2 linked regions of the Endozoicomonas sp. GU-1 genome follow. The protein of the gene in region 1 binds, or shares a complex with, the protein of each later gene. Links are inferred from orthologs where the notes say so. Each region holds a gene or a part of one and is shown on either strand. Other genes may lie near its edges. The genes, in order: xseA and O3276_RS09575.

What was found.
Region 2: the proteins of xseA (region 1) and O3276_RS09575 are in contact, whole or in part, in a cryo-EM structure (PDB 8TXR), measured with the Escherichia coli proteins. The link is inferred for Endozoicomonas sp. GU-1 from one-to-one orthologs.

What each region holds. Positions count from the first base shown.
Region 1 is NZ_CP114771.1:79,137-82,393, forward strand. Bases 328-3,257 are described here. They hold xseA (exodeoxyribonuclease VII large subunit), read right to left. Parts: upstream 2,509-3,257; coding sequence 1,147-2,508; downstream 328-1,146. Other genes in these bases: der (ribosome biogenesis GTPase Der), read left to right, coding at 328-813; O3276_RS00445 (cupin domain-containing protein), read left to right, coding at 834-1,157; guaB (IMP dehydrogenase), read left to right, coding at 2,640-3,257. Also shown: more of der, read left to right, coding at 1-327. UniProt on the Escherichia coli protein: Bidirectionally degrades single-stranded DNA into large acid-insoluble oligonucleotides, which are then degraded further into small acid-soluble oligonucleotides.
Region 2 is NZ_CP114771.1:2,348,381-2,351,606, forward strand. What follows is about bases 167-3,065. They hold O3276_RS09575 (exodeoxyribonuclease VII small subunit), read right to left. Parts: upstream 1,803-3,065; coding sequence 1,530-1,802; downstream 167-1,529. Other genes in these bases: dxs (1-deoxy-D-xylulose-5-phosphate synthase), read right to left, coding at 167-470; O3276_RS09570 (polyprenyl synthetase family protein), read right to left, coding at 616-1,527; O3276_RS09580 (cyclic di-GMP-binding domain-containing protein, MshE-related), read left to right, coding at 1,801-2,547; O3276_RS09585 (hypothetical protein), read left to right, coding at 2,981-3,065. Outside these bases: more of dxs, read right to left, coding at 1-166; more of O3276_RS09585, read left to right, coding at 3,066-3,226. UniProt on the Escherichia coli protein: Bidirectionally degrades single-stranded DNA into large acid-insoluble oligonucleotides, which are then degraded further into small acid-soluble oligonucleotides.

The sequences.
Region 1 (3,257 bases):
GTGGTTGTTTACGATCAGGCGGGAACGACCCGTGACAGTGTTTACATTCCCTATGAGCGTTTTGGTCAGGACTATACGCTGATTGATACGGCAGGTGTCCGCAGAAGAGGCAAGGTGTCCGAATCCATTGAAAAGTTTTCGGTCATCAAGACGCTGCAGGCGATTGAAGATGCCAATGTGGTGGTTCTGGTGCTGGATGCCCGGGAAGGTATTGTGGAGCAGGATCTGCACCTGCTGGGCTTTGTCCTGGACGCCGGTCGTGCTGTGGTCATTGCACTGAACAAGTGGGATGGCATGGAAGAAGAGCAGAAAACCCAGGTAAAGACAGAGCTGAAGCGTCGACTCGGGTTTATCAATTATGCCCGCATTCACATGATTTCGGCAAAACACGGTACCGGTGTTGGCAATCTGTATGACTCTATTGAAGAGGCGTATGAAGCGGCGACCAGTAAACTGTCCACCAATCGTCTGACGCGAATTCTGGAAGATGCTGTTAAGGAGCATCAGCCGCCCATGGTCAATAATCGCCGTATTAAGCTGCGCTACTGCCATGCTGGAGCCATGAATCCGCCAACGATTATTATTCATGGTAACCAGACTGAGCGGGTGCCAGCGGCTTATCGACGTTATCTGGAAAATACCTTCCGTAAAGTGCTGAAGATTATGGGAACGCCTATTCGAATTGAGTTCCGCTCAGGTGATAACCCTTATGCGGAAGCCAAAGAGGTTGATCAGAGGCAGGCTCACCGTAAGCGCAGAGTTGAAAAATCGGCGCAGTTTGCCAAAGAGAAGCGTAAGTCAAAACGTTCCTGAGTGGTTCAGGTGGGTAGTCAATGAAAAACAATCTGTTCGAACACATACCTGAAGAATTACCTGAAGAGTTGTTTGAGACTCTGCAGGCATCCGGTGGCGTGAAAATAGAGCGGATTGTTTCCCGTGGTCATGCGACGCCAACAGGGGACTGGTATAATCAGTCCTGGGATGAGTGGGTGGTGTTGTTAAGCGGTTCAGCTGTACTGGAGTTTGATGGGGAAAGAGCCCCTGTCACTCTCCATGCCGGTGATTATATTATGCTGCCTTCCGGGTGCCGGCATCGGGTTGCGTGGACTCAACCCGATGTTGATACCATCTGGTTAGCGGTTCATATTAATTTGTGATTTTTTCCACCTTGCAGATCGCCTCGCCCTCGAAGAATCGTGTGGTCACCCGATCGCCTTCCCGCAGCTGCTGGCTGCTTCGGATAATGGCATCGCCAGCCATGGTTATGGCATAGCCTCTTGACAGTGTTGCCAGAGGGCTTACGGCGTTCAATTCGCCAGACACTTTCTCCAGTTTCAGGTGACGTCTTTCCAGGCTGTTGGATATGAGCTGGATCAGCTTTTGCCCCATATATTCATTACGGCTTTTCAGCAGTTCCAATTTGCGTTGGGGGTTCTGTTGATTTGCCCGGTCTCTGAGTCGGCTCAGGCTTGATTGAGTCCGCTCCAGTTTCAGCGTAATGGCCTGCTTTAACCGGATTTCCAGATCATCCAGCCGCTGGCTGTTGTCTCTCAGGCGATCTCCGGGGTGTCTTAACCGTTTTTGCAGGTTATCAAGCTCTCGCTGGCTTAACAGCAGCTTGTGACGAGTCAGTGTTGTGAGCTTTCTGCTGATCAGGTTGAGCTGATTTAACAGGGCCTGGCGATCCGGGCTGAGGATTTCTGCCGCTGCTGATGGGGTTGCGGCCCGGTGATCAGCTACAAAGTCGGCAATGGTAAAATCAATTTCATGACCAACGGCACTGACTGTGGGGATAGGGCAGCCTGCTATGGCTCTGGCCACCAACTCTTCATTGAATGGCCACAAATCTTCCAGTGAACCACCGCCGCGACCAATAATCAGTACATCAAACCGGTTGGCACTTGCTGCCAGTTTTAACGCACTGACCAGTTCGTGTTTCGCCTGCTCTCCCTGAACCGAGCTGGGAATAATGGTGACTGGTATGGCGGGAAAGCGTCTCTTCAGTACGGTGAGGATATCCCGGATGGCTGCGCCGGTGGGTGAGGTGATCACCCCGATATGTTTTGGATGAGAGGGCAGGGGTTGTTTGCGCGTGATGTCGAACAGGCCTTCAGCGGCCAGTTTTGTTTTGAGAACCTCAAAGGCTTTCTGCAGGTTACCGGTGCCAGTATTATCCATGTGTTCAACAATCAGTTGATAGTCGCCTCTTCCTTCATACAGGCTTACGCGCCCCCTGGCCATCAACAGCATGCCTTCAGTCGGGACAAACTTAAGCGCCTGGTTACGGTTGCGGAACATGGCGCAGCGGATCTGTGACTGTTTGTCCTTCAGGGTGAAATACCAATGCCCGGAGCTGGGACGGGCCAGTCCGGATATTTCGCCCTCAACACGGACATTATTGAAATTCATCTCCAGCAATCGCCTGGCTTTACCATTTAACTCCGTAACAGAGAGGGCTTTTGCGGATGCCTCAGCGTTTTGCGTCGGTTTGTCTGTAAAGTGGTGCATGGATCAAGCCTGGCAGGGGGATTGTCGGTTTTTTTGGTATTCTGCCTGAATAAGTGGTTTAGCTGAAGTTGAAATATAGGGTATACTTGTTCGAATTTTTTTCCCATAAAATAAACTCTTGGTAACAGGCAATGCTGAGAATTGCACAAGATGCACTCACCTTCGATGATGTCCTCCTCCTGCCCGGCTACTCCGAAGTCCTCCCCAAAGATGTCTCCCTGAAAACCAAACTGACCCGCGGTATTGAGCTGAATATTCCGCTGATTTCTGCGGCGATGGATACCGTTACCGAAGCGTCTCTGGCTATTGCCATGGCCCAGGAAGGCGGAATCGGGATTATTCACAAGAATATGACGCCGGAGCAGCAGGCCGCTGAAGTGCGCAAGGTCAAGAAGCACGAAAGTGGTGTGGTCAAAGACCCGATTACCATTGATGCCAGTGCCACTGTCAGAGACCTTCTGGAGCTGACCTCCAGACATAATATCTCCGGTGTTCCCGTGCTTTCTGGCAGTGATCTGGTGGGGATTGTTACCAGTCGTGACGTCCGCTTTGTCTCTAATCTGGATAAAGCCGTTTCCGAGATCATGACCCGGAAAGAGCGTCTGGTGACGGTTCAGGAAGGTACTGATCCGGAGACCGTTCGCAAGCTTCTGCATAAGCATCGTATTGAAAAGGTGCTGGTGGTGGATGATCAGTTCAATCTCACCGGTATGATGACCGTTAAGGACATTAAAAAGGCCCAGCAGTAC
Region 2 (3,226 bases), 2.3 Mb from region 1 along the record:
CCATCGCCAATCACTGCAACAGCACGCCTCTTTTCACCTTTAGCCCGGGCTGCAATGGCCATGCCAAGCGCCGCACTGATAGACGTACTGGAATGCCCGACACCAAACGTATCGAACTCACTTTCATCTCTTTTCGGGAAAGCGGCGAGGCCATCCTTTTGTCTCAGGGATGACATTCTGTCCCTGCGCCCCGTCAGAATTTTATGCGGATATGCCTGGTGACCCACATCCCAGACCAAACGGTCTTCCGGAGTGTTAAACATATAGTGCAGCGCAATGGTCAGCTCCACTACACCAAGCCCGGCACCAAAATGCCCCCCTGTCCGCCCAACGGAATACAATAAAAACTCCCGCAGCTCCCGGGCCAGTTGTGGCAGACGGGATTCTTCAAGTGCGCGGAGTTGTTCCGGATTATTTACCTGGTCCAGCAAAGGAGTATCAGGCAGTGTCTTGGGTATCTCGTGAAACATGTGCTCGTAATAACGTCTGGGATGATCCGCTGGCTGGCATTGTACACCCAACCTGACTGGAATAGCATCGCACAATCTTATTGTGCAGCCTAGCCTGTAGAATTGACAAATCAGATAGGTTGGATTCCTGAAGCCACCTACAACACTAATAGCTTCTTCGAATGATGTAATCGGCGATCTGGCGAAGAAAATCAGCACGATGGTCGAATCCGGAAAGGGCGCTGATGGCAGTATGGTGAAGCTCTCTGGCATAAGCTTTCGCTGCCTCCAGCCCCATCAGGGAAACATAAGTTGGTTTGTCCAGAGCCATATCTGCTCCCTGAAGCTTGCCCAGCGTCTCCGTATCTGCAATAACGTCCAGAATATCGTCCCGAACCTGGAAGGCAAGACCGATGGCTCTTGCATAATGATCCAGTGACTGCAACTCCTCGCCCTGCAACGGCCTGGCACACAATGCTCCCATACGGACACTGGCCCGAATCAGAGCACCGGTTTTATGGGTATGCATCAACTCAAGCTGCTGCTGGTTCAGCTCCGTCCCGGCGGCACACTGGTCCATCGCCTGACCACCCGCCATGCCAGCCAGTCCTGACGCCTGGCTGAGGATCGTCACCAGCTGCAATCGAACACTGTCAGTCAGGGTTGAATCAGGACATAAACGGGCATTGCCCAACACCTCAAAGGCCTGACTCTGCAGCGTATCGCCCACCAGAATCGCAGTTGCCTCATCGTATGCCTTGTGACAGGTTGGCTTGCCCCTGCGCAGATCATCATCATCCATTGCCGGCAAATCATCATGAACCAGTGAGTAGGCATGGATTAATTCCACAGCGCAGGCAGCAGGGTTGGCCTGCTTAACATCCCCACCCAAAGCCTGACAGGCAGCATAGACCAGCGTTGGACGCACTCTTTTGCCACCATTAAAAACACTGTATCGCATCGCTTCCAGCAGCAGGGGGCTGACCTTACTGTCATCAGGCAGGACTTCAGTGAGTGCTTGATCCACCTGTAAACGACACTGCTCGATAAATTTGGAAAGCGGCACAGGGCTTGCCATCTTCACAGCCCTCTATCTGCTGAAGGCTCTGCACCGTCAGCAGCAAATGGCTCTGTGGTCAGTTCACCATTTTGCACAAGCAGCTGTTGAACTTTTTGCTCAGCATCGGTCAATGCTTTCTGGCAGCCACGGGTCAGTTTAATGCCCTGTTCAAAGGCTTTCAGAGATTCCTCCAGGCTCAAGTCGCCGGACTCCATTTTCTGGACCAATGTCTCCAGCTCCGCCAAAGACTGCTCAAAGGCAAAGCTCTCAGTATCCACCGTATTTTTTGACATGAATGAGCCTGTTGAAGAAAACATTCATGGCACGTTATCAACGTTCCATGACGAGAATAGTTGGCGAAAACGATTTTCGCACTGGTTTGACCAACCGCTTTCGACCATCCGCAATGATCAAACCATTATCCCGTTGGCCGATATTGAAAGCAATGCCCCGACAAGATCATGGACTTTAATGATGGAAGAACAAAAACGGCAGGCAGTTTATCACAACTCAAGGCTGGGCCAGATCCTGATAAAAAAAGGATATATCTCTCCAGAGCAGCTTGATACCGCCATTCATCAGTCAGCAAGCCATGAGCAGCTGCTTGGAGAGTACCTGATAGAACAGCGCATGCTGTCACGATGGCAACTGCGCAGGGCACTTTCCAGCCAGAGCCAGCTGCGTTTATCCGCCTCCCTGTCAATGGCTCTGCTCACTCCGGTTTATCCACTGCTTGCGAAAGAACATGCTGAGCCGGTTGATAGCAGGCTGGAAACACTGCTCAAGCCTCTCCTGATAGCAGGCTCCGCTGACACTCTTGAATTCAACCCTGATTTGTCAACGATTGAATTCAGGCACAATGGCCTGATTCGATTGCGTATCCCAAGCACGCTTGGTGAGCTGAACTTTGACGGCCTGCGATTGATAACCGATGGCAGCAAAAACCACCTGGCGTTGTCCCTTGCAGATCTTGAGCTTACTGATGCCAGGTTATTTATCCGAACCATCCACAACCGGCTTGATCCAGCCCTGCCTTGAAATGTTTCAGGGCTGCGCAACTTTTAAAGAGCCCTGATATGTCATCGACCAGCATAATAATTTTTACTCAAAGCAAGCCGGTCATGAGTGGAACTTTTTTCAGACTCCGGGCTCATAGAAAAAAAGGTGAACAAGGATCTATATTATGTTTCCAGCCCCTGCTGTGTCACCACGAGTACGGTCGTATATTCTTGATCCCCAAACCCCTGACTCGTCAATTCCATTTGCGTTTTTTGGTATCAGAACCGTAAAAGAAGTACATTGCCAGTCTAATAGCTGTTATCTGGACAAACTTCCTGATGAACTGCTGGTTCTCATTGCCAGTAAATTGTCTTTTTTTGATTTTGTTCATTTCAGTGCGACTCATACTCGTCATGTGTCGTGTCTTAGATCAGACCATGTCATTAAAAAAATGTTGGTCAGCGATAAAAACATGTCATTGTTGCTTTTTGAAAGAACGGACAACAAAGTGGAATGTTACCTGAGGGGCCTGCTGTGGAATGACCTTCAGCTCACACCGGATGAAGTGGTTAATGCTTTCCCGGACAGTCCAAAAAGCAAACTGGGGATAGCGCGCTTCAAAGCGAATTGTTGCATCAGGGGCACGCCGTTGAATGGCCAGAAGGTCTCAACGGAAGCTGTGGTCGAGGCGTTCCCGGATAGCACGGAAGGCAAAGAG